3 regions of the Halopseudomonas sp. SMJS2 genome follow, and region 1 is predicted to be linked to each of the others. Evidence: predicted binding sites of a transcription regulator. Region 1 holds the regulator's gene; each other region holds the start of a gene.
What was found. The regulator sigma-54, encoded in region 1, starts transcription at its own class of promoters, with help from an activator protein. The targets are predictions, from matches to a motif close to ANTGGCATNNANNTTGCTNT.

Region 1 (10,457 bases):
GAGGGATATCCCGGACCTGGATCTGTATCATCCCTGGGCGCTGGATGCTGATGCGGCCATCGAGCGGGCATTGAGCTGCGAGGCGGCGGCGTTGGCAATGGATCCGCGGTTGAGCAGTGACAGCGCCAACCTCAGCAGCCAGCAGGGTTGTCGGGTCTACGGCAACAGCCACGGTTTCATCGGCAGCTCGCTGGGAACCCGGCACAGCGCCTCGGCGGTCCTGATCGTCAATACTGAAGACGGTATGCAGCGTGACTACTGGTATACGGTGGATCGCAAGGCCGAGCGGCTGCTGGGCCCGCAAGCCCTGGGGCAGAAGGCTGCTGAGCGGGCACTGGCACGGCTGGGCGCCAAGCCGGTGAAAACCGCCAAGGTGCCGGTACTGTTTGCCGCTGATCAGGCGGCCGGTCTGCTTGGCAGTCTGGTCGGATCGATTTCCGGCGGCGCGGTTTACCGTCAGTCCACCTTCCTGCTGGATGCCATGGGTACTCAGGTATTTCCCGAGTGGGTCACCATCGATGAGCGTCCACACCTGCTGCAGGCGCTGGGCAGTGCCGGTTTCGACGGCGACGGCCTGGCGACCCGGGCGCAGAGTTTCATTCAGCAGGGCGTGTTGCAGAGCTGGGTGCTGAGCACCTACTCGGCCCGCCGGCTGAAGCTGGCCAGCACCGCCAATGCCGGCGGTGTGCATAACCTGCATATCAATTCCAACGCCGGTGACTTGCCGGCGCTGCTGCGGGAAATGGGCACTGGCCTGCTGGTCACCGAGCTGATGGGGCAGGGCGTCAATGGCGTTACTGGCGACTATTCACGAGGAGCCGGTGGTTTCTGGGTGGAAAACGGCGTGATCAGCCACCCGGTGCGGGAAGTGACCATCGCCGGCAATCTGAAGGACATGTTCGCCAACCTGCGCTGCGTCGGCTCGGATATCGAGCGTCGCGGCAACTACCTGACCGGCAGCTGGCTGGTGGATGGCATGACGGTGGGCGGGGCGTAGAGTCGGTCTTTAACGCCTGTTAGCGGGCTTGCCTGCTGACAGGCCCTGGCTGCGCTACTCGCCTTCACCAAAGTAGTCATTGATCAGCCCGATCAGTTCCGCCATGGCCTGTTCGGCATGCTCGCCTTCACAGCTGATGCAGATCTCGCTGCCCTTGCTGGCGGCCAGCATCATCACTTGCATGATGCTCTTGCCGTCGACCATCTGTTGCTCATCGCCACCGACCCTGACGCTGCACTCGTGCTGCTTGGCCACATTGACAAACTTGGCGGCTGCCCGGGCATGCAGGCCGAGTTTGTTGATGATGCACACGCGTTTGGTCAGTTGGGTCATGGCAGGTCCCGGTGGCGGATGAGCAGGTTGGAGGAGTGCACACTGAGCTCCCTGACCAGACGTTCGGCGATATATACCGAGCGGTGATGACCGCCGGTGCAGCCGATGCCGATGCTCATGTAGCTGCGCTCACCAGCGGCATAGCGCGGCAGCCACTTCTGCAGAAAATAGAAGATGTCCTGGTACATGTCCTGAACATCGGGTTCGGCGTCCAGGTAATCGCGGATCTGCTGGTCCTTGCCGGAAAACGGCCGCAGGTCGGGCTTCCAGTAGGGATTGGGCAGGCAGCGCACGTCGAATACCAGATCGGCATCCACCGGCACGCCGCGTTTGAAACCGAACGACTGGATCAGGATCGACGGACTGTTGCTCTGGCTGCTGAGCAGACGCTGCTTGAGCAGGTCGCGTAGCTGATAGAGCGTCAGGTGACTGGTGTCGATCTTCAGGCTGGCCAGGTCGATGATGGGTTCGAGTAGCTTCAGTTCGGCCGCGATGGCTTCGCCGAGGGACAAGTTGCCGTCGGTCAACGGGTGCTTGCGGCGAGTTTCCGAGAAGCGCTTGATCAGTACCTCATCGGTTGCGGCAAGAAACAACACATCGCAGTGAATACCAGCGTCCCGGACCTGCTTGAGCAGGTCCGGGAAGCGCTCGAGATCACTGGGCAGGTTGCGGGCATCGATGCTGATGGCGACCTTGGGCAGGCTCAGGTCGGTATTGTTGGCCTGCCGGGCCAACTCCGGCAGCAGGCCTGCCGGAAGGTTGTCGATGCAATAGAAACCATTGTCTTCCAGGAGGTGCAGAGCGGTACTTTTGCCGGATCCGGATCGTCCGCTGACTACAACCAGGCGCATCAGTATCAGCCTCCGCTGGTGCCAACCATGACCCGATACAGGGTCTCTGCATCCGGCGCCTGTCGCAGGGCCTCGCGCAAATCTTCCTGGTCAAGTTTCTCGGCCAGCATCTTGAGTATCTGCAAATGCTGCTCGGTGGCCTCATGGGGCACCAGCAGGACGAAAATCAGATCGACCGGCTCACCATCCAGAGAGTCGAAATCGATCTTGCTGTCGAGCTGCAGCAAGGCACCGATGGCATGGGTGCACTGCTCCAGTCGGCAATGGGGAATGGCGATGCCATTGCCGAAGCCGGTCGACCCGAGTTTTTCCCGGGCGATCAGGCTTTCATAAATGGCATCGGAGTCCAGATCGGTGTGCTGGGCGACCATATCACCGATCATTTCCAGCACCCGTTTCTTAGAGCCCCCCGGCACACTGGTGAAAGTAAGCTGGGGGGTGAGTACGTTATCTATCTGCATGAGTTCGCTGCTTTAAAGCCTTACCGGTCATTGACGCCTTGCTGGCGACCAATGTGTTTTTCCTTGTGTTTGATCAACTGGCGATCCAGACGGTCGGCCAGCAGGTCGATGGCGGCATACATGTCGGTATGCTCCGCCTCGGCAACCAGGTCGTTGCCGGCAATATGTAGGGCACCTTCAGCTTTCTGCCGAAGCTTGTCCACCTCCAGGGTGATCTGAACGCTGATGATCTTGTCGAAATGCCGCTCGAGACGGGCCATTTTTTCGGTAACGTAATCACGTAGTGCGTCGGTGATATCGAGCTGAAGACCAGTGATGTTCATTTGCATAACACTTCTCCTGATTGGCTTGATAAACCGGAGTACCGTTTTTGGTGACTCCCATGGTGCCACTTCTCGTTGCCGATTTCATTGATTCAACAATTGATTCAGACCAGACGTTTCCTCTCGCTGGATGGCGCTATGTTGAGGGACTCGCGGTACTTGGCGATGGTCCGTCGCGCGACATGGATGCCCTGTTCCTCAAGTAGACCAGCGATCTTGCTGTCACTCAATGGTTTCTTCGGGTTTTCCGCCGCGACCAGCTTCTTGATCAGCGCCCGGATGGCGGTGGAGGAGAACTCGCCGCCCTCGCTGGTGCTGACATGGCTGGAGAAGAAATACTTGAGCTCGAAGATGCCCCGCGGCGTATGCATGAATTTCTGTGTGGTCACCCGGGAGATGGTCGACTCATGCATGCCCACGGCTTCGGCGATGTCGTGCAGTACCAGCGGTTTCATGGCTTCTTCGCCATGTTCGAGAAAGCCGCGCTGATGCTCGACGATCTGGGTTGCGACCTTCATCAACGTCTCGTTGCGGCTCTGCAGGCTCTTGATGAACCAGCGCGCTTCCTGCAGATGGTTGCGCAGGTAGGTGTTGTCGTTGCTGCTGTCAGCTCGCTTGACCATGGAGGCGTATTGGCTGTTGACCCGGACCTTGGGCGCAGCCTCCTGGTTCAGCTCGACGATCCAGCGGTTCTGGTCCCGCCGCACGATGACATCGGGAATCACATATTCTGCTTCACCGGAGGCGATCTCGCCGCCGGGGCGTGGGTTCAGCGTCTGGATCAGCTCCACCACCTCGCGCAGCTGATCCTCCTTCAGCCGGGAGCGGCGCATCAACTGGGCGAAATCGCGGCTGCCGAGCAGCTCCAGGTGGTCGCGGACCACACGTTTGGCCTGCTCCAGCATGGGCGTGGTGTCGGGTAACTGCTGTAACTGCAGGTGCAGGCATTCGCTCAGGTTGCGGGCGCCAACACCGGTCGGCTCGAACTGCTGAATCCGGTGCAGCACCATCTCGACCTCATCCAGCTCCACTTCGAGGGCTGGGTCGAGGGAGGTCAGAATGTCTTCCAGGGATTCTTCCAGATAGCCATCGGCGTTGATGCCATCGATCAGGGCGATAGCGATCTGATAGTCGGTGTCCGACAACGGCAGCAAATTGAGTTGCCACTCAAGGTGGCTCTGCAGGGTCTCGCCAGTGCCGGTGCGCGCGGTAAAGTCCCAGTCTTCATCATCTGAACTGGGCAGGGAGCTGGCAGAGGTCTGATAGATATCCTCCCACTGGGTGTCGACCGGCAATTCGTTGGGAATCTGCTCGTTCCAGTTGCCTTCTTCTTCGCCGTGGCTGTGCTGGTCAATGGCCTCCAGCTCAACGGGCTCGGGCAGGGCCGTGGCGGGGGCATCGTCGTTGCCAGCGGTATCGCTCGCACTGGGGCTGAAATCATCATCGCCGTCGTCGGCCAGCTCCAACATGGGATTGGCTTCCAGTGCTTCCTGCACTTCCTGCTGCAGATCCAGGCTGGACAGCTGAAGCAGCCGAATGGCTTGCTGCAGCTGTGGAGTCATGGTCAGCTGCTGCCCCATTTTGAGGACGAGCGTTGGTTTCATAGTGTTGCGGTTTACCTTGTGCGCTGTTTAAGCCATTGAGAGACAACCAAAAACATGGCCAGCATGCCTCATTCCGTTGGGCTTTTACAAACGGAAGGCATGGCCCAGATACACATCGCGTACCAGCTGGTTGGCGAGCACTTCCTCGGCGTCACCTTCGGCGATGATATGGCCGTCATTGACGATATACGCCTTGTCGCAGATATCCAGAGTCTCCCGCACGTTATGGTCGGTTATCAGTACGCCGATGCCCTTGTCCTTGAGGTGCTGGATGATCTGCTTGATATCATTGACCGAGATCGGATCGACCCCGGCGAAAGGTTCGTCGAGCAGAATGAACTGCGGATCGGTCGCCAGTGCGCGGGCAATTTCAGCGCGGCGTCGCTCTCCACCGGACAGGCTCATGCCGGCGCTATCACGCAGGTGATGGATATGGAATTCACGCAGCAGGGAATCCAGTTTGCCTTCGCGGCCCTGGCGGTTCAGGTCCGGGCGGGTTTCCAGAATCGCCATGATGTTGTCCGCGACGCTGAGCTTGCGAAAAATGGAGGCTTCCTGCGGCAGGTAGCCGATGCCCTGGCGCGCCCGGCCGTGCATCGGCAGGCGGGTGACATCCTGGTCATTGATCAGAATGCTGCCCTGGTCTGCCTTGACCAGGCCGACGATCATATAGAAGCAGGTGGTCTTGCCGGCGCCGTTGGGGCCGAGCAGGCCGACCACCTCGCCACTCCTGATCGACAGGGATACATCCTGTACTACCTTGCGCGATTTGTAGGCTTTGGCCAGGTGGCGTGCTTCAAGTTTCGTCATTGGTTGCCGGCTCGGTACGCTTGCGTGGCTGGATGATTATCTCGATGCGCTCGGCGGACTCCCCTTCGGCGGCATCGGCTCGACCGGCGTCTACCACCTGGCGCTCGATGTCATAGCTGACACGCTGGCCCTGGAAGGTATTGCCGGATTGTTCGAGGAAGGCCTGGTCGATCAGGACCACGCGATTGGCGGCGGCGTGGTATTCGATGGTCTGGGCCCGCGCGTCCACTGGACTGCCGTCCGCTTCGGGCTGCTGCCGGTAAGTGGCAGGCGAGCCCACCGAGACGACCTTGCTGACGTCGCCGGCGTCGTTGGTGGTCAGGGTCACGCGATTGCCGGTCAGGCGCATGCTGCCCTGGGTGATGATGACGTTGCCGGTATACACGGCGGTGCTGCGACGATCGTCCAGGGTGGCGGCATTGGCCTGGATGCGGATCGGCTGATTGGCATCGTCGGGCAGGGCCAGCACTGGCGTGGCCGCACCCGTCAGCAGGGCCAGGCAGAGGATTCTAAAGGGCTTCATGTTCGCCTCTTACGTTGGACAGCAGCTTGATGGTGCCGTCATTGAAATTCGCTTCCATACCGGTGGCTGTGGTCACGCCGTTGGCGGCCTCGATTCTGACGCTCCGGTCAGTTTCGGCAAAATGCCGGTGGGGGAAGATGCTCAGGGCCGGCGTCGACAGGCGCCGCAGTGGCTGGCCCGTCAACTGCTGTTCAATCACTACGTTCTGGCTCAGGTCCACCCGATCCCCCCCAGCGCTGACTTCGCCGTAGCGGGCCTGCACATCCCAGGGCTGCTGCTCGCCTTCGCGGTAATACAGCAGTTTTGGGTCATCCAGTTCGGTCACGTCGTCACCGACCTGGTGCGCGGCACGTACACTGTCCAGGTCATATACCGGCTGGCCATTGGCGTCGAGCTGGCGGATCCGGGCATTGTCCATGAAGAAATCGGGCTGCAGCGGGTCCTGAATCACCTGTGGCGTGAAACTGGCTGGGCGGATGTTCCAGTAACCCACCGCCAACGCCAGTGCCACGGCGAGCAGGACAATGCCGCCGGTAACCAGATAACGTGGGATCTTCACAGGTAAGCTGCCTGGGCGCTTTCCAGGGTGCCCTGGGCGCGCATGATCAGTTCGCAGAACTCCCGCGCCGCGCCGGCGCCGCCGGCATTGCTGGTCACGCCGTGGGCATGCTGGCGCACGAAGGTATCCGCGGTGCCCACGGCCATGCCGAGGCCGACGCGGCGCATGACCGGCAGATCCGGCAGGTCATCGCCGAGAAAGGCGATCTGCTCCATTTCCACTGGCACCAGGGCGCGCAACTCGGCCAGTGCGGTGAGCTTGTCCTCGCGCCCCTGGATCAGGTGCTGGATACCCAGGTTGGCGGCGCGGCGTTCCACCAGCGGCGAGTTGCGGCCGCTGATGATCGCAGTCTGCACTCCGGAGGCGATCAGCATTTTGATGCCGTGGCCATCCAGAGTATTGAAGGATTTGAATTCGGTGCCGTCAGGCATGAAGTACAGACGACCGTCGGTCAGCACGCCATCGACGTCGAAGATCGCCAGGCGGATATGACGGGCGCGTTCGAGCAGCTCGTTGTTCATACCACCCCCGCGCGTAGCAGATCATGCATGTTCAGGGCACCGACCGGCTTGCCGTCGGCATCGACCACGAACAGGCCGCTGATCTTGCCGTCTTCCATGATTTTCAGTGCCTCGGCGGCCAATACACCCTGGCGGGCGGTCTTGCAGCGCGGCGTCATCACCTGCTCGATGCGGGCGTTGCGGATATCGATGTCCTGGTCCAGGGTGCGGCGCAGGTCACCGTCGGTGAAGATTCCGGCAAGCCGGCCTTCGCCATCGGTGATGCCGGTCAACCCCAGACCCTTGCGGGTCATTTCCAGCAGCGCATCGCGCAGGGGCGTGTCGGGCGATACCAGCGGCATCTGTGGGCCGCTGTGCATGATGTCATCCACCAACAGCAGCAGGCGGCGACCGAGGCTGCCGCCGGGGTGCGAGAAAGCGAAATCCTCGGCGCTGAAGCCGCGGGCTTCCAGCAGGGCAATGGCCAGGGCGTCGCCCATCACCAATGCAGTGGTAGTGCTGGAGGTGGGGGCCAGGTTCAGCGGGCAGGCTTCCTGCTCGACGCCGGTGTTCAGGTTGGCAACGGCGGCGCGGGCCAGTGTCGAATCGGGGTTGCCGGTAATGCTGATCATGGGAATGCCCAGGCGCTTGATCAGCGGCAGCAGGGTAACCACTTCAGCGGTATTGCCCGAGTTGGACAGGGCGATGACCACATCATCACGGGTGATCATGCCCATGTCGCCGTGACTGGCTTCGCCTGGATGCACGAAAAACGCCGGGGAGCCGGTGCTGGCCAGGGTGGCGGCAATCTTGCGACCGACATGCCCGGATTTGCCCATGCCGGTAACGACAATGCGCCCCGAACACTGGATGAGAGTGGCGCAGGCAGTATCGAAGTGGCCTTCGAGCCGGGTAAGCAGGCTGTCGACGGCGTCACGTTCCATACGGATGGTGCGTTGCGCTGATGCGGTGTAATCGAATTCTGGCATGGGCTTTGATATCTGTTTTCGGTCAGCGCTGAGTATAACGTTTTGTGGCGGGCGGCTCATCTGTGTTGTTGCTGCGCTTTTCTGGTGGAAAACAAATGAAACCCATGCAGCTTGGGCTGCAACGGCGGAACTGGTATATTACCCCGTTCATTTTTCCGTCATTGCGCCGGTTAACAGGTAAGGCCGCCTATAACTATGCCCGAATCATCGGATTTTATCGTCGATCTGCAGCAGGTAACCTTCACCCGGGGTGAGCGGACTATCTTCAATAATGTAGACATCCGGATCCCCCGCGGCAAGATTACCGGCATCATGGGGCCTTCGGGCTGCGGTAAGACCACCTTGCTGCGCCTGATCGGTGCGCAACTGCGCCCTGACAGCGGCGCCATTCTCGTCAATGGACAGAACATTCCCCAGCTGGGCCGTGAGGAGCTGTTTGCCGCACGCCAGCATATGGGCATGCTGTTCCAGAGTGGGGCACTGTTTACCGACCTGAACGTGTTCGAGAACGTCGCATTCCCGCTGCGAGTGCACACTCAACTGCCGGAAGACATGATCCGCGATATCGTCCTGCTGAAACTCCAGGCCGTCGGCCTGCGTGGTGCCACGCAGTTGATGCCCGACGAACTGTCCGGTGGTATGAAGCGGCGCGTCGCATTGGCCCGCGCTATCGCCCTGGACCCCGAGCTGATGATGTACGACGAGCCCTTCGTCGGCCAGGACCCTATTTCCATGGGCGTACTGGTGCGGTTGATCCGCCTGCTCAACGACGCACTGGGGCTGACCAGCATTGTGGTATCCCACGATCTGGCGGAAACCGCCAGTATCGCCGACTACCTCTATGTGGTGGGTGATGGCCAGGTGCTGGGCCACGGCGAGCCCGATGAGTTGATGAACTCCGATAACCCGCGCATCCGTCAGTTCATGCAGGGCGAGCCGGACGGCCCGGTGCCGTTCCACTTTCCTGCCACGGATTATGTGGATGAACTACTGCAGAAGGAGCGCAAGGCGTGAGTATTCTTGCAAATCGGGTGACCCTGTTGGGGCGATCCGGCCTGAATCTGGTCGCGGCCATTGGCCGGTCCGGCATCTTCCTGTATCAGGCGCTGGCCGGACGTTCCAACTTCGGCAATCCCTTTGGCCTGCTGCTCAAGCAATTGTATGCCGTGGGCGTGCTGTCGCTGGCGATCATCACCGTTTCGGGGGTGTTCATCGGCATGGTGCTGGCACTGCAGGGTTACAACATCCTCAAGGACTACGGCTCCGAGCAGGCGGTCGGGCAGATGGTGGCGTTGACCCTGCTGCGTGAACTGGGGCCGGTGGTGACCGCGCTGTTGTTTGCCGGCCGGGCCGGTTCGGCGCTGACCGCCGAGATCGGCCTGATGAAGGCCACCGAACAGCTCTCCAGCCTGGAAATGATCGGTGTCGACCCGCTCAAATATGTAGTCGCCCCTAGACTGTGGGCGGGCTTCATTTCCATGCCGCTGCTGTCGCTGATCTTCTGTGTGGTCGGCATCTGGGGCGGCGCCATGGTGGCCGTGGATTGGCTGGGCATCTATTCCGGCTCCTACTGGTCCAATATGCAGAACTCGGTACTCTTCAGTGCGGACGTGCTTAACGGGATGATCAAATCCCTGGTATTTGCCGTCGTGGTGACCTGGATCGCGGTATTCCAGGGCTACGATTGCGAGCCGACGTCCGAGGGCATCAGCCGGGCCACCACCCGTACTGTTGTCTATGCCTCCCTGGCCGTGCTGGGCCTGGATTTCATTCTCACCGCTTTGATGTTTTGATCAGCCAAGGAAACTGCCATGCGCACCCGTAAACTGGAATTGACTGTCGGCCTGTTCATCCTGGCCGGATTGCTGGCCCTGCTGATACTTGCCCTGCGTGTCAGCGGTCTGACCCTGACCACCAGTGGCGACACCTATACGGTCTATGCCCACTTCGACAACGTGTCCGGCCTGACCGCTCGCTCCAAGGTAACCATGGCCGGTGTGACCATTGGCCAGGTCAAACGCATCACCTTTGACAAGAACCGTTACACCGGCTTGGTCGAGATGTCGATCAACTCTGATGTCGACACCCTGCCGGCGGACAGTACCGCATCGATCGTCACCGCCGGTTTGCTCGGTGAGAAATACATTGGCATCTCCGTTGGCGGAGATGAACTGGTGCTGGCTGATGGTGACGAGATCCTCGATACCCAGTCGGCGCTGGTGCTTGAGGAACTGATCGGACGTTTCTTGCTCAATACCGTCAGCAAAGACGACTAACAGGAGAAAACTATGCGCAACGTCATGACGTGGGGCCTGGCCCTGTTGCTGAGCATGCCGCTGCTGGCTCAGGCTGCGGCGGCTACACCCCATCAGGTAGTGGAAGATACCTCCGTGCGGGTCATGGAAGTACTGGACTCCAACCGCGAGCTGTACAAGCAGGATTCCAACGCCTTTCTCGAAGGGCTCAACGAGGTCCTCGATCCGGTGGTCGACTTCAAGGGCATCGCT
Region 2 (10,457 bases), 1.7 Mb from region 1:
GCGCCTCGGCACATTCGCGGGTGCAGCCGGATACGCCGAACTTGATCTTGTGCGGCGCGCGCAGACCCTTGTAGCGATGCTCCAGCTGCAGGGCCATGCCGACACTGTCCTGTACGCCGTAGCGGCACCAGGTGCTGCCCACGCAGGATTTCACCGTGCGCAGCGACTTGCCGTAGGCGTGACCGGTCTCGAAGCCGGCTGCGATCAGCTCGCCCCAGATGTCCGGCAGGTCATGCAACTGGGCGCCAAACAGGTCGATGCGCTGGCCGCCGGTGATCTTGGTATAGAGATCGTACTTGCGCGCCACCTCACCCAGCACGATCAACTTTTCCGGGGTGATTTCGCCACCGGCGATGCGCGGCACCACCGAATAGGTACCGTTCTTCTGCATGTTGGCCATGAAGGTGTCATTGGTGTCCTGCAGGGGCACCAGCGCCGGGTTCATGACCGGCTCGTTCCAGCAGGAGGCGAGGATCGAGCCCACTGCGGGCTTGCAGATGTCGCAGCCGAGTTCGCCCTTGCCATGCCGGGCCAGCACCTGTTCGAAACGGGTAATACCCTCTACGCGGATGATGTCGTAGAGTTCCTGGCGGGTATGGGCGAAGTGCTCGCACAGGCTGCGATCGACCACCACGCCCCGCGCGCTCAACTCATGCTCGAAGACCTGTTTGAGCAGCGCGCTGCAGCCGCCGCAGCCGGTGCCGGCCTTGGTATTGGCTTTCAGCTCGCCGAGGTCGGTGACGCCAGCGTCGACCTGGCAGCACACCGTGCCCTTGCTGACGTTGTGGCAGGAGCAGATGGTGGCCGCCGCCGGCAGCGCATCGACGCCCAGCGCCGGGCTGCCGCCGGATTGCGGCAGGATCAGACTGGCCGGCTCCTGCGGCAGCTTGATACCGTTCTGCGCATATTGCAGCAGGGTATCGTAGTAACTGTTATCACCGACCAGTACCGCACCGAGCACATGCTGGCCATCCGCAGAAACCACCAGCCGACGATAGGCGGCGGTGGCCTCGTCGATAAAACGGTAACTGCGCGATCCGGGGGTAGCGCCCTGGGCATCACCGATAGAGCCAACATCCACGCCGAGCAGCTTGAGCTTGGTCGACATATCCGCCCCGGTGAACGGCTCGCAGGTCTGGCCAAGCAATCGCGCCGCCACCAGCCGGGCCATCTGGTAGCCCGGCGCGACCAGGCCGAATACCTGCCCATTCCAGCTGGCGCACTCGCCGATGGCATGGATGGCCGGGTCGCTGGTGCGACAGTGATTGTCCACCACCACGCCGCCCCGTTCCGCCATGTTCAGTCCCGCGCTGCGTGCCAGCGCATCCTGCGGCCGAATGCCCGCGGAGAACACCACCAGATCGGTTTCCAGATACTCGCCATCGGCGAAGTTCATCCGCCAGCGGTACTCGTCACCCCGGATGATCGCGCTGGTGGCGCGGGACAGATGCACCGCCACGCCCAACGCCTCGATCCGCGCCCGCAGCGCGGCGCCGCCTTCAGCGTCCAGCTGCACCGGCATCAACCGCGGCGCGAACTCCACTACATGGGCCTCCAGCCCCAGGGATCGCAGCGCGTTCGCCGCCTCCAGTCCGAGCAGACCACCACCGACCACCACTCCGCGACGGGCACCATCAGCCGCCTGCCGAATGGCATCCAGATCATCCAGGGTCCGGTAGACCAGCCTTGAAGTACCTTCAGCGCCCTGGATCGGTGGCACGAAGGGAAAGGAGCCGGTCGCCAGCACGAGTTGGTCGTAAGCAGTGCGGCCACTGGCCGTGACTACTTGCCGATGATCGCGGTCGATCTCCAACACCGGCGTACCAAGGTGCAGGTGTACCCCCGGCTGCTGGTAGAGCGCTTGCTCCCCCATCGCCAGCGATTCCGCATCGCGCCCGCCGAAGTACTCGGACAGATGCACCCGGTCATAGGCCCGCTGGCGCTCTTCACCAAAGATATGGACTTCGTAATGAGACAAGGCGCCCAGCGCGATCAATTGCTCGACGCAATGGTGGCCCACCATGCCGTTGCCAATAACCACCAGCGTTTCCCGCCGGGTTGAAATGACATCCCCGCTCATAAGCCTTCCCTCTTCGCTCCAACCAAGTTATGCAGGAACTAGAGCAAGGGGCATGCCAGACAGCAGTATCGCGACTCGGGCCTGCCCGCAATGCCGCACGAATGCTGGGTTTGGAGGGTTTTCCAGGCGATGAGAGGATACTGGACGACCTGCGCGTAGCAGAGCAAGAGGCCCCTGATTGAACCATGGCAGGGCAACCCAGCGCACACAGGGCTCGCCTTTGGTGCGCCTCGCCCCGAGAAAGGCAAGAAACTCAAACGTTGGTGGGAGATCGGTCAGCAGATGAGCCGGAGGGGATCCGGCTCGGCTTCGGCGGTAAGCGATTGCTGGCAGTAACAGCTCAGGGTATCTGCAAATCGGATAAAGGCCGCTGGTGCCAGTCAGTTATCACTTGATGGCAATCGGGTTCACCATCATCTGTACGGCCCCTTTAATCTTCGGTTGTCCCAGGACGAACATGAACTCATGAACATTATCCCTGGCTAACTCGGCGGTGTTCATGTTTTCGAGGATGTAAACGCCATGCTTTGCGAGCAGTGTTTGATGAACTTCGAACACGCCGGTGCCGTCCTCGAAGGGAATGACCTCAAGTCCCCAGTTATCAGCCCCCACAGCAACGACTCCCTGTTCAGCCAGGTATTTCGCACCGTCGACGCCGAGGCCCGGCTGAGCCTTTCCAAATCGCTCGTTATCCTCACCGACCAGGCTGAGCCAGCCGGTATGGAAAAGTACCACGTCGCCTTCCTGAATTTTCACGTTCTGGGCTTTCGCGGCAGCGAGGATCTCTTCGCTATTGAAACCCTGTCCCTCGGTCAACATGCTCTGGCCGAAGTGCTCAGTCATGTCCAGTAGTACGCCACGGGTAACAATGGGAGGAATGCCTTCAGTACCGAGCTTCTTCAGGCCATCAACAGCCACGATATCCTCAGCTGCCAGTCCGTTGTAATGTTTGTGATCGATACCAATATGACCAAAGCCGTCGATCTGACTGCCAATGCCCAGCCACGTATGCAGAATGTCATCAGTACTGGTCAACTTGGTGGGTCCCAGAGGCTTGCCGCCAGCTCTGGGTTCCATCACGGTAATATCAAAGAAACGTGCGCCATAGGCCGGGAAGTCGCGATTCAGCTCCACACCCAGCGAATAGGTCTTGCCTTCAGTAACCAGGCGTGCCGCTTCCAGAGTACGCTCTGCGGAAAGGTAATTAGCGGCACCAATCGTATCTTCCTCGCCCCACTTCGATTTTTGCCAATCTTCGCTCGCCAGCACAACAGGTGCACTGGCGCCTAATAAAGTACCAGCAACTACCGCTGCCATGATGGGGTTCGTTGTCAACTTCATGCACTGTGCTCCATACATTTTTATTGGAATGATCATTTGCGTTAGGACTTGTTGCCGCTTTGATCCGACCCTTACCTATGAAAACAAGACCGTATATCTGACCTTCAACATCAATACGCGTTTTCAATGCGCCGATGACTACTCAGCTATGAACACTGATCGAAACTGCAGAAAACTCTGCGACACAAGATTATCTATAACAACCACTATTCAGGAATGACAGTAGAGGGTACCAGCGGCCGTTCGCGCGGATCGGCGATATCGATACCCAGCTGGCGGAAGCGTTCCAGAATGCGTCTATTGATCTCGCGCTGGACACCCCAACGGCCCTTGTCGGTACAGCGCATCTGGCCGGCCAAAGTGACCATGGAACCATCCACCGCGTCCACGCCCCAGACTTCCATATCCGCCAGAATCCGTGGTGAGAAAACCGGATCGTTACGCAGTGCTGCGCCAATCGCCTTCAGTTCTCCGATGGCCTGATTGATATCAGTGTCATAGCTGACGCTGATACGCACAGCCGCATTGCCGAGGCCGCGGTGCGCATTGTTGACCGTGGTCACCGAGCTGAACGGCACAATATGCAGCGAGCCATCACCGGCGCGCAGACGCACAGTGCGGATCGACAGGTTTTCCACGGTACCCGCCACACCGGCGACCGTCACCGAATCGCCAACCTGCATGGCGTTCTCCATCAGCAGGAAGATCCCAGTAATGAAATCCTGCACCAGCTTCTGCGAGCCGAAACCAATGGCTACACCTATGATGCTCGCACCAGCGATCAACGGCGTGGTGTTGACGCCGATCTGGTTCAACGCCGTCAGGCCGACGATCAGCGCAATAACCAGAAACAGCCCGGCGCGGAGCATGGGCAGAAGTGTATTGAGGCGCGCCGCACGTAACAGGTCGCCCTGCTCACGCCAGCGGGCAATACGCCGCTCAACGGAGACGTTGGTCGCTTGCCAGACCACCAGTGCAATCGCCACAGCAATGACAATGGTGACAAAAGCGGAAGCCAGGCTGCTACCAATGGTGCCAGGTGCAAACCATTGCAACGCATTCAGCCCCCAGGCCTGCAGCAGCGCAACCAGGGTGGCTACCGTAATCACCAGCGAGACCAACCAACGCAGCAGCGGGTAGTACTGCTCGGCAAGCTGACTGCGCAGATTGGCCGAACTATCCGGGCTGGGCTCATCCGACACATCCTCGCTGATACCCGCCAAACGCCCCAGGGCCCCCAGCGCCAATACAGCGGCCAGCCGGCCCAATACAATGATGGCGGCGGAAATGCCGATGAACTCCAGCAATTTGGTGAAGCCATCTTCGATGCGCAGCGCCCAGACCACCCAGCCGCCCATGATCAACACCGCCATCAACAGCGGCCAGACACCCGCCAGCCAGCGTCGCAACGCATATGCTGCACCGTCACGCTCGGGTGAACCGGCGATCCACACGGCCACCGGCTGGCGGAAACGAAACACCAGAAAGATCAGGGCCAGATGCACCATCAGGGAGGTCGTTTTGACAATCACCAGCTGGGCCTCGGGGTCGGTGCCGAGGATGCCAAGTGCATTACCAGTCGCGACACCAAAGGTCGCTAGAACAACCAGCCGACGCGTCCACCGATGTATCTGCTCAGCGGCGAAATCGCCCACCTGGATGATACGCAGGCAGGCATCCTTTGGTGCCAGCAACAGGCGCACCACGGCCATGACGACACGGGTGATCACATAGGCGTAAACAAACTCACGAGTCACCAGATGGGTACGCGCATCCAGTCCCGGCAACAGCTGCAGGACCAGCGCCGCGATGCCAAAAAACAGCCCCAATGGCAACAGATCCAGTACGAAGCCGGCCAGGGCAAAGGGCAATCGGCGCAATGCCTTCAGTTCGGATTCGACGGGGGAAGCAGCAGTCGAGGCCGCGGCAGTGGCGACTGCCGCTGAAGCGGCCCCGTTGGCAGACTCCACGGGCGAGTCTGCAGCGGAAGCATGGGGACCGACCGGTACTGCTTCCACATACTCAACCCCATCGCGCTGAGTCTGAACCAGCGCAGTGCTGTTATCCAGCGGACGCAGTGCAGCAAGGGCAACAGGGTCGGTGGTATCCGGAGCAGATACGGGAACAGATACAGGCGCGGGCGCCCGCAACTCTGCCTGGTTGGCGCTGGTCAACAGGCTGCGCACAGATCTGCGCAACGCGCGGCGCAGCAGCCATTCCAGACAAAAGCCGACGCCAAAGACGATAGTCAGATCCATCAGCGTCTGCAGCGCCAACATGCGCCCCACCTCATTGAGGAAGGTGGCCTGGAACCAGGCGGGCAGATCAGCCAGCGCCCGGGCAATCCGCACCAGCTGTGCATGCAGCCCATCAGCCCAATCACCGACTTGATCCATGGTGCGCGCAACCAGACCACCAGCTTCCAGCGGCACTATGGCGCTTAACGGCGACTCCTCCACAGCCGGCGCTTCATCATCGGCCGGCGCCTCGCTGGCTATAACCTCCAGCGCCCGCACCACCTCATTCCGCCGCTCGTCATCCTGCAGCGTATCAAGCACCTGTCGCGCTTGTGCCGGGTCCAGCTCTTTTTGGTCAGCCGTTTGTGCCGACACCGCAGCGACCGGCATGAACAGCAGAGCCAGCATCAACACAACAAACCCAGGCAGTTTCGATCTCAGCATAATATCCGTCCAATAAACATTGCCGGTCCGCCAGGCAGGCCAGCTGTTCACTATTCGAGCCTGCCCAGGCCTTTGGGGTTCAGCTTTATGCCAACCGGGCGTCCAGGCTGTTCTGAGCCAGGCGCTTGGCTTGGCTTTCTGTCATCCTCAAGCTTTCATGCAAAGCCATGAAATTCTCATTTACATAACCGCCGAAGTAAGCCGGATCGTCAGAGTTCACGGTGACGTTAACGCCCTGTTCCAACAGGCTCAGAATATTGTGATCTCGCATATCGTCAAACACACGCAGTTTGATGTTGGACAATGGGCACACGGTCAGCGGGATCTGCTCGTCGATCAACCGCTCAATGAGTACAGGATCTTCCGCTGCACGTACGCCGTGATCAATGCGACTGACCTTGAGCAGATCCAGCGCCTGCCAGATGTAGTCCGGCGGCCCCTCCTCGCCCGCATGAGCAACTGCCAGGAGCCCTTCGGCACGGGCCTTGGCAAAGACCCGTTCGAATTTGCTGGGCGGATGACCAAGCTCTGAACTGTCGAGCCCGACGGCAAAAAAAGCATCCCGATACGGCAAAGCCCGGGCGAGCGTCTCGAAGGCGTCATCCTCACTCAAGTGTCGCAGAAAGCTGAGGATCAGCCCACCCTCGATACCCAGCTGCTCTTTGCCATCACGCAGTGCTGTGGTTATCCCCTCAAGAGCCACCTCGAATGCAATGCCCCGCTCAGTATGCGTCTGAGGGTCATAGAACGGCTCGACATGTACTACTCCCTGGGCCTGGCAGCGCTGCAGGTAGGCCCAGGTGAGATCGTAGAAGTCCTGCTCCGTGCGCAGGACGTTCGCGCCCTGATAGTAGAGATCAAGGAACTCCTGGAGATTGCCAAAGGTATAAGCGCGGCGCAGATCATCCACATCCGCCCATGGCAGCTTGATACCGTTGCGCCCGGCAAGCTGAAAGAGCAGCTCTGGCTCGAGGGATCCCTCGAGATGCATATGCAGCTCCGCCTTGGGTAAAGCCGCCAACCATTTTTCGTTCATTGTTACCTCTGTGCCAAGGCGCTATGCCACCAGTAGAAACAAAAAAGCCCCACACCGTTTTCAGGTTGTGGGGCTTTTTGTCTGATAGCAATCAAAAACTGTCGAAGTCATTGATTACCACGTCATATGGCGGAGAGCCAGGGATTCGAACCCTGGGTACCCTTGCGGGTACAACGGATTTCGAATCCGTCCCGTTCGACCACTCCGGCAACTCTCCAAGTCGGCGCGCATCATAGCAGCTTCGCTGCGGCCGTTAAAGGGTCAGGACAGCGGAACACCCAGTCTTTGAGCGACTTCTTCATAGGCTTCGATGACGCCGCCGAGGCCCTGGCGGAAGCGGTCCTTGTCCATCTTCTTGCGGGTTTCCTTGTCCCACAGGCGGCAGCCGTCGGGGCTGAATTCATCGCCGAGGACGACGTCACCCTTGAACAGGCCAAACTCCAGCTTGAAGTCCACCAGCAGCAGGCCGGCGTCATCGAATAGCTGCTTGAGAACGTCATTGACCTGCAGGGTCAGTTCACGCATGCGCTGCAGTTGCTCGGCTGTAGCCCAGCCGAAGGTGACGACATGGGATTCGTTGATGAAGGGGTCGCCTTTGGCGTCGTCCTTGAGGAAGAGTTCAAAGGTCGGCGGCAGCAACTCTTTGCCCTCTTCAATGCCCAGGCGCTTGACCAGGCTGCCGGCCGCGTAATTGCGCACCACACATTCAACCGGGACCATGTCCAGTTTCTTGACCAGACATTCGGTGTCGGACAACAGCTTGTCGAACTGGGTCGGAATGCCGGAGTCCTGCAGTTTCTGCATGATGAAGGCATTGAAGCGGTTGTTGACCATGCCCTTGCGTTCCAGCTGTTCGATCTTCTTGCCATCGAAGGCCGAGGTGTCGTTGCGGAACAGCAGGATGAGGCGATCCGGATCATCGGTGGTATAAACCGACTTGGCCTTGCCGCGGTAGAGTTCTGTGCGTTTTTCCATTATCGGCTCCCGATATGCGCCAAATGAGGTTGGGTATTACCTGTAATGTCCTGCCACGGCAGGCCATGATTCTGTACTGCCAGCCGCAGCTCGCCCTCCCAGCCATCCAGTACTCTGGACAACTCGCCGAGGGCCAGCTCCGGTCGGTTGTTCTTTTCGCTGATATGGGCGATCGCGACGTATTTCAGCGCGCTCATGTCGATCGCTTCGAGCAATCCCGCAGCCTGCTGATTGCTCAGATGGCCGAGCTGACCGCCAACCCGAGCCCGCAAAAAAGGCGGATAAGGTCCGTTGGCCAGCATCAGCGGATCATAGTTGGCTTCGAGAAAAAGCGCATCCAGACCGCTGTACATTTCCGTAATCAACGGAGTGATCATACCGGTGTCGGTTAGCACACCCAGGCGATGACTACCGCTATCGAAGATGAACTGGCAGGGCTCGCGCGCGTCATGGGGTACCGGCACCGGGGTGACCCGGATTTCGCCGATAACCAACTCCTGACCAAAACGGATCAACTCCACCGGCAACGCCGTCTCACCCATGCCCAGATAGGTGCCAGCGGTCATGTACACCGGCAGACGATAGCGCTGCGCCAGACGCTCGACACCCTTGATGTGATCAGAGTGTTCATGGGTGACCAGTATCGCGGTCAGCTGATGCGGGCTCAGCCCCGCTGCGGCCAGCCGTTGCTCGGTGGCGCGCAGACTGAAGCCGCAATCCACCAGCAGCCGGGTCCGGCCATATTCAATCAGAGTGGCGTTGCCCCGACTGCCACTCCCGAGCGAGCAATAGCGCATTTCAGTTCAGATTGTCGTGGATCCGGCGGAGCAGTTCCCTGGCCTGGCTGGAATCGGTGCTGGTATCGATACTGTCTTCCACAGTGACCTGGATACGGTTGCCCACCGGCGTCAGTCGTACCTGGGTGCGCTGCGCGTTGTCCTGCTCAGGCTTGGCGTCACGGCCGAACAGCCGGCCGAAGAAACCGGGCTTGTCCGCCTCGGCGCTCTGATCGGGATTGACGTAGTAGACACCCGCGCTGCGGTTGATATCGGCGATCTGCACGTCCGCCTTGGCCAGTGCCTGACCCACCGCCGCCCAGGCGCGGTTGAAATCGGTCGACATGTTCAGCACCGGATTGCCGGCACCGTCCTGATCCAGCGTAGTGCGGCGAGCCGCTGGTGCTTCATCGACTGTCGACAGGGCTGCCGAATCCAGCTCACCGGCCTGGCTCAGGTAGGTTTCCAACTCGGCCAGCAGGGCACGCTCGAGGTTGCTGTTGTCCGAGACCGAAGGCCATTCGCTGCGGTCGCTGCCCTGGCTGCGCTGCATGTGCAGCACCTTGATTTCGCTGCTGCCGGATTGCACGCCCGGCTCCACACGGATGCGGAAGCGCTGTTCCTGCCCATCAGTGCGGCGATTGGCACCGACCGCAGGCAGCAGCCGGCGCATCAGCGGGTTATCGGCATCCTGGTCAAAGGCCAGCCAGCCGGTTTCCATTTCGCCGATGGTGGTGGACTCGGTAGCAACCGGCACCCGGTATTCACTGAGGAACTGACGCACCTGCGGCCACAGACTGGTCGGTGCGCGCTGCGCCTGCAACCAGCGCTCGCCGCCATTCTGCTGCATGGAGTATTCACTGAAATCCGCAGCGACGCTCAGCCCCTGGGGCCGCGGCAGTTCGAACTTACCTTCACTGGTGCTGGCGCCGCGCTGGCCGGGTACCGGCAGCAAATCGCCGATGGGCTTGCTGTTCAATTCGGCCGGGACCGTCATTCTCGGCTCCACCACAGCGGTGCGGTAATCGGAACCCCGATCACGGAAATAGCCGTCTTCGCCGAACAGGTAGCCACAGCCGCTCAGGCCGGCGCTGATCATTACCAGGGTCAGTGCGTTGAGCACAGGCTTCATTTGGAATTCCTTGATGGTATGGTTCCTCGGAGTCACAACAGGCCGCACTGCTTCAGGGCCTCACGTACTGCGGGCTGGCAATCTTCACTGAGGCTGGTCAATGGCAGGCGCAGACCGTCATCAACCAGACCCATTTCGTGCAGCGCCCACTTCACCGGAATCGGGTTGGACTCGATGAACAGCTTTTCGTGCAACGGCATGAGCATATCGTTCAAACGGCGGGCAGTGTCGGCGTCGCCCTGCAAGGCGGCAACGCACAGATCATGCATCGCCTTGGGGGCGACGTTGGCGGTAACCGAGATATTGCCTTTGCCGCCGAGCAGAATCAGCTCAACTGCGGTCGGGTCGTCACCGGAATAGATGGCCATGCGCTCACCGACGCGTTCGATCAATTCACGAGCGCGCTGCAGATCGCCGGTGGCTTCCTTGATGCCGA
Region 3 (10,457 bases), 1.7 Mb from region 1:
CGCGCTACCGGGCGCAGTGGCCAGACACAAATCCTGCGCCCGAATCACCCCACCCTGTTGCAGAATCAGCGCGCGCTGCACGGCATTATCCAGCTCCCGCACGTTACCCGGCCAGGCATGCTGCTGCAGTGCCTGACAGGCATCCGGCGCAAAGCGGACCGGGCTCTGATTCATCTTGCCGATATGCTTGGCCAGCAACCGCTCGGCGATCGGCAGAATATCCGCTGGCCGGCCGCGCAGTGGTTGCCATTGCAGCGGGAACACGCCGAGCCGGTAATACAGATCCTCCCGGAACCGGCCGGCAGCCACTTCAGCCGGCATGTCGCGGTTGGTGGTGGCGATGATGCGGATATCCAGCTGGATCAGCTTGCGCCCACCCACCCGCTCAACCTCCCGCTCCTGCAACACGCGCAGCAGCTTGGCCTGCAGCGCCAGCGGCATCTCGGAAATCTCGTCCAGCAACAGGGTGCCGCCATTGGCCTGTTCGAACTTGCCCGGCGCTGCCGCCACAGCGCCGGTAAAGGCACCCTTCTCATGACCGAACAGCGTTGCTTCAAGCATGTTCTCCGGAATCGCCGCGCAGTTGATGGCGATATACGGCTGGCTGGCACGGGGCGACTGCTGGTGAATATAGCGCGCCAACACCTCTTTGCCGGTCCCCGACTCGCCGGAAATCAACACCGTTGAGTCACTGGCAGCTACCCGCTGTGCCAGCTGCAGCAATTGCTGGCTGGCCGGATCGGCCGCCACGGGTCCATCATCCGCGCCAACTTGCAGCCGCCCCTGGGCATGCTGCGCTATCAAGCCCAGGAGCGCCGAGGGCTCGAAGGGTTTGACCAGATAGTCCACCGCACCCATGCGCATGGCCTCCACTGCATTCTGCACCGTGCCATAGGCGGTCATCAGCAGCACCGGCAATTGCGGATGCCGCTCGCGCAATACCTGCAACAGAGCGTGGCCGTCCATGCCCGGCATGTTCACATCGCTGATGACCATCGCCACCGTGTGCCGCTGTAGCAATGCCAGCGCCTGCTCGCCATCGGCAGCCTCCAGATAATCGTAACCGCCCAGAAGCAGGGTATCGGCAAGTGCTTCGCGCAGTGCCCGGTCATCTTCCACCAACAGAATGCGTGGTCCGGTCATGCTGGCTGGCCTCCGAATGATTGCACCGGCACGACCAGCTCCGCCCAGGTGCCCTGGCCGGCTCGACTCCGCAGCAGGAAAGCCCCGCCATGGGCGTGGGCTACTGATTTCACCACCGATACTCCCAACCCGGTGCCCTGGGACCGGGTGGTATAGAAAGGCTCACCGATTTTCGCCAGTTCCGCCGCCGTCATCCCACGCCCGGCGTCCACTACACTCAGACTCAACCGCCCTTCCTGCAGGCGTTGGCAGACCTTCAGCCGCGCGGCGGGTGCGCCGGCCTGTATGGCGTTGTCGATCAGATTGAGCGCCGCACCGATCAAGGTTTCCCGGTTACATTGCAGTTGCACGCCCGCCGGGCAATGGTCCTCCCAGCGGCAGTTCGCTGCGGATTCCTCGATCAGCGTCTCGGCCTGTTGCTGCAGGCTGGCAAAGAGGTCGTTCGCGCTCACCAGATCGGTCAGCGGCAGATCACCCTTGGCAAACAACAGCATGTCCCGCACTTGCTGCTCGATGGTTTGCAGGCGATCTTTGAGCCGCTGGCTGAAGCGCTGGCGGTGCGTGACCGAGAGCTCCGGCTGGTGCAGATGGCTGGCATATAGCAGCGCGGTGGACAGGGGGGTGCGGATCTGATGCGCCAGCGAGGCGACCATCCGCCCCAAAGCGGACAGCCGCTCGTTGCGTGCCAGTTGGGATTGCAGACGACGGGTTTCGGTCAGATCGGTCAGCAGGATAATCTGCCCCGGCTCACCGCGCAGGGAGCGCGTTGCCAGTGACACGCGACGACCGCTACGCAGAGATACTTCATGGTAGTCATCATCACGGGGGGCAAAGCGGTCGCGGATCAGTTCGCGCCAGAGCTGACCTTCGAGGGGCTCGCCGAGCAAGTCGCGGGCCACCGGGTTGGCTTCACGCACCACACCACGGCCGTCCAGCACGATGACACCACCGGGCAATAGGTCCAGGAGGTTCTGCAGACGGCCGGCCAGGCAGGCTTTCTCGGCCAACTCGCGGGTGCGCTGGGCATTGACCTCGAGCAGTTGCGCCTGCAGCTGCTCAACCTGCTGTTCGAGCAGCCCATGCGACTCGCGCAACTGATCGGACATCCGGCTGAACAGACCGTAAGCCTGTTCCAGATTTTCCTTTTCCTGCGTGTCCTGCGGCAGATTTGGAGCAGTGGCAACCATCACAATCCCCTGATAAAAACACTACTCAGGGGACTCAAGCAAGGGCTGTGCCATTAAAAATAATTAGCTATAAATCAATAGGTTGAGCTATATACAACTGATTATACCGTCAGGCTTCTGACGCTTCCTTGTCGCCACCGCCATCACCATCACGCTGCATACCGTACTTACGCATCTTCTCCACCAAAGTGGTCCGCCGAATACGCAACCGCTCCGCCGCCCGCGCAACGACATAATTGGCTTCGTCCAACGCCTGTTGAATCAGCGACTGCTCCAGACCAGCCAGATGGTCCTTCAGATCGAGCCCCTCAGGAGGCAAGCCCGCCGGATTGTCCAGCGATGGTGCGCCGGGTTGCCAGACGTTTTCTTCCCCCTCCTTGTGCAGTTGACGCAGGTCGTCATGGTCGTCCTCAACATAACGGAACTTACGCGGCAGCTCGCCTACTCCGATCACCCCATGGGGATGCATGATTGCCATACGCTCGACCAGGTTGGCCAACTCCCGCACGTTGCCCGGCCAGGGATGCTGACACAGAGACATGATGGCCGCGCTGCTGAAACGAATGGAGCCACGCCGTTCCTTTTCCAACCGGGTGATCAGCTCATTGAGCAGCAACGGCAGATCCTCGATACGCTCGCGCAGTGGCGGCATCTCGATGGGGAAAACGTGTAGACGGTAGTACAGATCCTCACGGAAGGTGCCGTCGATGATCATCTGTTCCAGATTCTTGTGCGTGGCGGCAATCACTCGCACATCCGCCTTCTGCGGCTTGTTGCTGCCCACCCGCTCGAAGGTGCGTTCCTGTAATACCCGCAGCAGTTTGACCTGCATGCTCATTGGCATGTCGCCGATTTCATCCAGGAACAGAGTACCGCCAGCAGCCAGTTCAAAACGCCCAGCGCGGCTGGTAATCGCCCCGGTGAAGGCGCCCTTTTCATGGCCGAACAACTCGCTTTCCAGCAGCTCCGCGGGAATCGCCCCGCAGTTGACCGGTACGAACGGGGCATCTTTGCGCTGGGAATGGTAATGCAGATTGCGCGCCACCACCTCCTTGCCGGTGCCCGAGTCGCCGAGAATCAGCACCGTGGCCTCGGTATCGGCCACCTGCTTCATCATCTGCCGCACGGCCTGAATTGGCCGACTGGTGCCTACCAGACTGCGAAACAGGTTCGGCTCGCGCTGGCGCTTGCGTTGCCCGTCGTCGAAGACCTCACGATAGACCTGTGCCCGATGCAGAGTATCCAACAACTGGTTATAGCTGAGTGGCGGCTCCAACACACTCAACAGGCGCTGGCGCAGCTGTTCCGGCCAGTTGGTTATACGTTCGCGGCCCAGCATCACCACCGGCAAGTGGGCATCCCACTTATCGAGCTGGCTGATCAGCGCATCCGTACCCACCGGATGCTCGCACTGGCCCACGATCACACACTTGACCGCCGCAGCAGAGGACAGTTGCGTGGCGACTTCTTCCTGCCACGCAGCCGAGTGGGCGGACAGTGTATCTTCCCCAAGAAATCCGAGAATCAGATTGAGATCATGGCGGCTACGCGGGCAATCATCGATCAGCAGGATATGGCTATTGAGCTGCATGAGAGGCAGGAGGTCCTTTTTCCAGTTACACGCACAAAGCAATGGCATAGAGCCATAACTGCGGGTACAGAAGTAAAGGTAGAGGGATTGAAGGTACGAGTCAAATACTTGGCGCACTTTTATGGTGCTACTGATCGGATAGATGATCTATGACAACCACCACCCTTTCACCATCCTCGGCGCAGGCCGAGGATCCAGCCTACCGACCAACTATTAAGTGGGAGAGCGGAACTCAGCTGAACATCTGATAGACCTTGGCGCCTTGCCGACTGCGCTGCACGCCCTGCAGCTCTTCAGCCAGCTTGCCCTGCACTGCCTGGCAGAGTCCAATCACCTCGCGATAGGTTTCGGACAGCGAACTCAGCAATTCGGCCAGCGCCACTTCATCCCGGTCCGGCTGGGCCATGGCCTGCTGCACCTGCTCGCGGCACAGCCGATCAAGCTCACCCACTTGCTGCCAATCTCCCGCCTGCACTGCGGCGATCAGCGCCTTGTGGGTTTCCTGCAATTGTTCAACGGCAACGGCCATGACTAATCTCCCGGGTGGCTCAGGACTGGCGAATGCCATCCCAACCCTCTTTGATCTCACGCAACAGTTTGGCGACGTCCTCCAGCATGGCCGGATCGTTCTTCAGGTTCGCCTGGCTCAGCCGCTGTTGCATGAAGGCATAGAGATTATCCAGATTTGCTGCTATTTCGCCACCTTTCTCGGTGTCGACTGCATCACGCAAACCACCAATAATACCCATCGCCTTGCCGATCAGCTCACCCTTCAATCCGATATTGCCATACTCCATCGCCCCCTTCGCCTGCGCAATCCGCTGCAGCCCGCCTTCCAGCAGCATCTGGATCAGCCGATGCGGATCAGCCTCGGTCACCTGAGCGTGGACGTTGACGGTCTGGTACTGTTTCATTGCGTAGGCATTCATATGACAAGCTTCCTGAAGATGTGTTGCACATAATTCAGTTATCGGCAGCGGATGGGAAACTTGAGGAGAAAATGGAAGAAGTTCCCCAGCCGAGCGCCCGCCCCGGGTTGCCGAGCACCCGCTCGACGACGACTCAACCAAACCTTGGCACACAACGAGCGCAGCCTGAACGACTCTACCCCAGAAACAACAAACCCCGGCGCACCGGGGTTTGTCATTGGTAAGGACTACATAACCAGCCTACTTCGGCTCAATCGCGTCCCAACCTTCCTTGAGTTCTTCCAGCAGCTGCTGCACTTCATCCAGCGAACGCGGCGTATCGTCCAACGCCACGCCTGCCAGCTTGCGGGTCATGTAGTCGTAGAGGCCATCCAGGTTCTCGGCAATCTCGCCGCCCAGATCCTTGTCCAGCGAAGCCTGTAGCGCGCCGATAATGCTGATGGTGCTGCTCACCGCTGTACCGCGCCGCTCCGGGTTGCCGGTCGCCTGGGCGTGACGAGCCAGCTTCAGGCGCTCGATTGCACCGGCCAGCAACAATTGTACCGCGCGGTACTGGGATACTTCCTGCGCCAGATTGACCTGCTTGTAGGTATCGATAGGGCTTTTCATGGTTTACTTCTTGTTCTGGTTGACGACGCCGGGCAGGCTGTCGAGTTGGGCGGTCAGGAAGGAGCTGGTGCTGTTCATTTGTGAAATCAGCGCATCCATGGCGTTGAATTGGGCGAACAGGCGCGTTTCCATCTTGCTCAGCCGCATGGCCAGCGTTTCCCGCTGATCATCAACACCGCCGGGACCGGTGAGAGTGTTCTGCAGAGCCTTGGTGCGGTTATCCAGAATGCCGCCGCTTTCGGTGAAGGGCTTGACCCTCTCTTCCAACCGTCCCATCAAGCCCTGTTCACCAGTAAAGAAGCTGCTGACCTGCTCCAGATTGTTATCCAGTGCCTTGTCCAGCTTGTCATTGTCCAGCTTCAGCTTGCCGTCGCGCTCGGTGCTGATGCCCAGATCTGCCAGGATGCGTATGCCCTCGCCGCTGGCCGGTGATCCCAACTCGCTGCGCATGGCGTTCATGAAGGAGCGTACCGATGAATCACCCACCAGAGCGGCTGTGAGGGGTTCAGAATCTCCATCGGCGATTGGCGTCACATTGGTCAGCGCATTGACGCTGTCGAGCATCTTGTTATAAGCGTCGACAAACTCGGTAATGGATTTCTTGACGCCGGCCTGGTCCACTGCCACGCCGAGATTGACGGTTTCGGCATTATCCAGCGCTTCTTGCGACTGCGCCGCCTTGAGAGTCAGTGTCACACCCTCGATGGCATCTTCAACAGTATTGCTGGCACTGCTCAGGTTGATACCGTCAATGGCGAAATTCGCATCACGGGAATAGCTGATTACTCGGGCCGCGCGGGGGTTGTCAGCATCCACAGGAGTTGGCTGAAAGTCTGCGTCAGTGCCAGACGGCGGCGCAAATGCCAGCGCGCCCAACTCACCTGTTGCGTCCGACACCGTCACGCTGATGTCATTGTCGGTACCCGATGCCGTTGAACTCAGCACCAATCGCGCACCGCCCTCACCGCTCGGGTCATTGACGATGGTCGCGCTCAGCCCCATCTCCTTGCCGGCCGCGTTGATCGCATCGCGGATACCGGTCAGGCTGTTGTTACCCTCGCCCACGTCGATATCCAGTGATTCGTCGCCGACATTGATGGTCAGGGTACCGGTACCCAGCGCATCGCTGGCGTTGTCGAACCCGGCCAGCGCGACCTTGCTGGTCTGCGCCAGGTTGAACACCTGCACGTTGTAATTGCCGGCAACCGCCTTGGAGTCGGCGGTGATACTGACAATGCCAGCTGCGCTGGAAGTGGCACTGCGCTTCTCGAACAGGGAGGCATCATTCAGCTTGCCGAGGGCATCCTGGAAGGTCGACAAGGCACTGCGAAATTGCCCCAGTGCCGAGACCTTGGAGGTGGTAGATTTTTCCAGTCGATCAAGTTGGGCGGTCTTTGGCGCAGCCTCTGCATTGAGCAGTGCCTTGACCATGCCGTTAACATCCATACCTGAGCCGATACCGGTAATTGCCATAATCCTACCCTCTACGACCGTTTATTGACGGTTCGCCGCTGAATAATGAAACCTCACACCACCTAAGCAGAAATCATGCCAGCATTCCACAGGTCAGGCCGGCGAGGACGCATACCAGGGTTTTGCGGGGCAAGCCCGCTCCTACAGCTTCGCCGCTGTCAGACCTCGCCACTGAACAATACACTGCGAATCTCTGACAAGTTCTCCGCCAGCCGCAACGCTTCCTCCGATGGCATCTGGCGGATCACATCCCCCGTGCTCGCCTCGGTCACTTTCACCACCATGCGGCCGCTGTCATCATCCACCTGGAACTGGATATTGCGTCCGGCCGCCTGTACATAATCCTGCATATCCGCCACCGCCGTCAGCACCTGCTCACGATCCGGTTCGGCCATGCTGTCATTCTTCCGCGCCTCGGTCACCGGTTGGGCGACAGCCGCAGCTGTTATCTCGTTCGTTCTGGCAGCAGGCGCGACAGCCCCTACCCCAGCCCTGTTGTTGAGCGATCCCATATCCATGGTTTTTCCTCCACACAGGACAAAGCGGGAGAAGAGTCGCCCCTTCCCCCGCCAGTCATACCGCTAACTTACCTTAGCCCAGCAGGCTGAGGACTGCTTGCGGCAGTTGGTTGGCCTGAGCCAGCATCGCAGTACCAGCCTGCTGCATGATCTGGTTCTTGGCCAGGTTGGCAGACTCGGCTGCGTAGTCGGTGTCCATGATGCGACCACGTGCGTTGGAAGCGTTTTCAGAAATGTTCTGCAGGTTGCTGATAGTCGACTCGAAGCGGTTCTGCACGGCACCGAGGTCAGCACGGGTGCTGTCTACCGAGGCAATCGCGTCGTCCAGGGCCTGGATGGCTACTTGAGCGTTTTCGACATTGAGAACATCCAGGCTGTCGAGTGTGTGTGTCTCAGGCTCAGCCTCCACCTTAGAGACAGCTGCAATCTCGTTATCAGTTGCCGCACCTACAGTAAGGCCCGCATCAGTTGCAGTCCCCCCTAAAGTGAATGCGGCGTCAGATGTCAGAACCAGTGCATCCTCGTCCGTATTCAAGGAAGCAGTAACACCAGTAGTTGCAGTATCCTCATTAATTCTATCCATCAGAGTCTGGACAGTATCGCTATCCAAGACGTCAATAGTCGTGTCCTCTCCGTCAACCGTAATGGTGAATGTAGAGGCTGCTCCTGGAGCGGTAAATGTAGTACCTGTTGCTGTATATTCAGTGCGAGCCTCGGTACCAGCACGCTCCAGACCAAGCGCCTCTACACCAAGACCATCCACTGAAAAGTCCTCGAGCGAGCTCAAGTTGATACCAACACCAGCCTCAGTCGCAGGTGTAGCATCAGGATCGGCTGCGATCTCAGCTTTAGTAGCGGTCACACCGGTACTGGCGTTGTTAATCTTATCTACGACTTTGTCAACAGTATCGCCCTCTTCAAAGTTGACGAGAGTGCCGTTCAACTTGATGCTGGTAGCGGCACTGAGCTCACCCTGCTCATTGAAACCAGTCGCAAGACCACCAGTAGCGCTAGCCAGCGTCGATGTACCAGTCAACCCCTTGGCACTCATGTCACCAATACTGAAAGACAGAGTCTCACCCGCGTTGGAACCAACCTGGAAGCTCTCACCGGTCAAAGTACCGTTCAGCAGGCTCTTACCACCAAAGGTAGTGGTTTCAGCAATACGGGTCAGCTCACCAGACAGGTTGCTGAACTCCTGGTTCAAAGCCTTGCGCTCTTCAGCAGAGTTGGAACCGTTGGAAGCCTGCAGAGCCAGGTCACGCATGCGCTGCATGATGTTGGTGGATTCTTGCAGGGCACCTTCAGCGGTCTGTGCCATGGACATACCGTCGTTGGCGTTCTTGACAGCCACGTTCAGGCCGTTGATCTGACTGGTCAGACGGTTGGAAATCTGCAGACCAGCTGCGTCATCCTTTGCGCTGTTGATGCGCGAACCGGAAGACAGACGCTCCAGCGAAGTGGACAGGGCATTGGTAGAACCACTCAGGTTGCGCTGAGCGTTCAGGGAAGCAATGTTGCTGTTTACTGTCAGGGCCATGGGTAATTCTCCAATTAGACCGAAATAATGTTTGCCTGAGCTTGCGACTCATGTGCCCATCACCTCAGGCAACCATAGTGTTCGCATTCAGTTTCTGTATCGGCGTGCTGGCGAAGAGCTTTAATCATTTTTCAAAAAACTTTTCGCGGTGCCTTGACAGGCTCAAAAGCAGCTATCGCCGATGTAGGGGTTATCGGGCGAGACGGAGAAAGCTTTAGGGTGATTGCAGGGATCAGCTACATTCCCCAGCTGGCAAATAGCACGGGACGATGCGTAGCCTCTGCTCGACCAACCACCTTTCCCGGGATTGATCTTCAGGTCTGATAAAGGGGGGGGGCCATCCAGAAGGTTTGGCTAGCGCTCGCCAGGCTGGCAAACGAGTGCCATCGATACCATCCGAAATACCTGCACCTGCTTGATGAGTATGCAGCCATAAAGCTCAAAGGGGAGCTTTCGCTCCCCTTAATGGTGTTCTTGTTGTTCTTGAGCTTTTCTTGTTCTTTTGAGCCGGTGGCATTGCCACCCTGGAACCCATCCCGGGTTGCTTAAAGCAAGCGGATTGCTTTGGATGCGCAGGAAGTTGTTCCCCCATTCTCCAAAAAAATCAGTTTGCTGCACTCGCACGTTTTGTTCTTGTTATGTGTGGAGCTGAATCTTGTTTTTGTTATTGAGTTTTGCGCTTAGCGTTATTATTTTTATTGTGATCAAATACAAAGCAGATAGCGTGCCACCTTTAGCATTCCGTTTAAAATCAATAAGTTACTAAAAATCAGCGATGCCGAAGCCAGTCCCGCATGGGGCAAGTGATACCTTTCACCCCGTTCGAGTGTTACCGCTTGCGCGAGCGGTAGCAGAAAAAGGGCCAGGTACGCTTTCCCCGGCTCAGACTACGGCGCAACCAAGCCTGCCCAGGTAACCCATTTCCAACTCCAACCGGTCGCCGGCCTGAATCGGTACCATTGGCCCCAGTGAGCCGGACAGGAGGATTTCTCCGGCCTGTACCGGGTTGCCGTCACGCGCCCGTTCTTGCACCAGCCAGCGACAGGCGTTCCAGGGGCTACCCATGCATTGGCTGGCATTGCCCTCGGCTATTGGCTTGCCGTGATTGGTCAGGGTGGCGCTCAGTTCTGCCAGGGCCTGGGGATCAGCTGGGTGGTACTGTTCTCCCAATATGAAGCCGCCCGATGACAGGTTGTCAGCGACCGCCTCGAACAATGAACGAGGGCCGCCTTGATAGGCCGAGTCACAGATTTCCAGCGCGACCGTTACCCCGGAGATCGCTTGCTGCAGGGCCGCATCAGTTATTTCCGGATCATCGATGGCAGCGGAAAACAGGAATGCCACTTCCATCTCGAGCTTGGGCAGCAGAAACTGACTGATGTCTAGCGTGCCGCCACTGATCTGCCAGCCGCTAAGCAGTATCGCAATCAACGGGCTATCCAAGCCCAGCGCTGCTTGCATGCGCGT

Region 2: a site for sigma-54 is predicted at 2,121-2,140, ahead of nirB (nitrite reductase large subunit NirB). Genes of this name have one in related genera too.
Region 3: a site for sigma-54 is predicted at 6,996-7,015, ahead of fliD (flagellar filament capping protein FliD). Genes of this name have one in related genera too.

What each region holds. Positions count from the first base shown of each region.
Region 1 is NZ_CP123445.1:651,042-661,498, forward strand. Features, by position in the region: gene pmbA (metalloprotease PmbA) at 1-997, shown strand, start outside; gene QAO71_RS03135 (HPr family phosphocarrier protein) at 1,052-1,330, opposite strand; gene rapZ (RNase adapter RapZ) at 1,327-2,181, opposite strand; gene ptsN (PTS IIA-like nitrogen regulatory protein PtsN) at 2,187-2,642, opposite strand; gene raiA (ribosome-associated translation inhibitor RaiA) at 2,663-2,971, opposite strand; gene QAO71_RS03155 (RNA polymerase factor sigma-54) at 3,070-4,569, opposite strand; gene lptB (LPS export ABC transporter ATP-binding protein) at 4,654-5,379, opposite strand; gene lptA (lipopolysaccharide transport periplasmic protein LptA) at 5,366-5,902, opposite strand; gene lptC (LPS export ABC transporter periplasmic protein LptC) at 5,889-6,461, opposite strand; gene QAO71_RS03175 (HAD family hydrolase) at 6,458-6,982, opposite strand; gene QAO71_RS03180 (KpsF/GutQ family sugar-phosphate isomerase) at 6,979-7,950, opposite strand; gene QAO71_RS03185 (ATP-binding cassette domain-containing protein) at 8,146-8,964, shown strand; gene mlaE (lipid asymmetry maintenance ABC transporter permease subunit MlaE) at 8,961-9,743, shown strand; gene mlaD (outer membrane lipid asymmetry maintenance protein MlaD) at 9,762-10,226, shown strand; gene QAO71_RS03200 (ABC transporter substrate-binding protein) at 10,239-10,457, shown strand, end outside.
Region 2 is NZ_CP123445.1:2,510,764-2,521,220, forward strand. Features, by position in the region: gene nirB (nitrite reductase large subunit NirB) at 1-2,080, opposite strand, end outside; gene QAO71_RS11860 (cyclase family protein) at 2,468-3,421, opposite strand; gene QAO71_RS11865 (mechanosensitive ion channel domain-containing protein) at 3,628-6,102, opposite strand; gene QAO71_RS11870 (adenosine deaminase) at 6,188-7,138, opposite strand; tRNA gene QAO71_RS11875 (tRNA-Ser) at 7,266-7,355, opposite strand; gene purC (phosphoribosylaminoimidazolesuccinocarboxamide synthase) at 7,400-8,113, opposite strand; gene QAO71_RS11885 (MBL fold metallo-hydrolase) at 8,113-8,910, opposite strand; gene bamC (outer membrane protein assembly factor BamC) at 8,912-10,021, opposite strand; gene dapA (4-hydroxy-tetrahydrodipicolinate synthase) at 10,054-10,457, opposite strand, start outside.
Region 3 is NZ_CP123445.1:2,358,616-2,369,072, forward strand. Features, by position in the region: gene QAO71_RS11175 (sigma-54 dependent transcriptional regulator) at 1-1,143, opposite strand, end outside; gene QAO71_RS11180 (ATP-binding protein) at 1,140-2,330, opposite strand; gene QAO71_RS11185 (sigma-54 dependent transcriptional regulator) at 2,440-3,921, opposite strand; gene QAO71_RS11190 (flagellar protein FliT) at 4,154-4,450, opposite strand; gene fliS (flagellar export chaperone FliS) at 4,470-4,850, opposite strand; gene fliS (flagellar export chaperone FliS) at 5,091-5,459, opposite strand; gene fliD (flagellar filament capping protein FliD) at 5,463-6,932, opposite strand; gene QAO71_RS11210 (flagellar protein FlaG) at 7,091-7,450, opposite strand; gene QAO71_RS11215 (flagellin) at 7,524-8,990, opposite strand; gene QAO71_RS11220 (fumarylacetoacetate hydrolase family protein) at 9,873-10,457, opposite strand, start outside.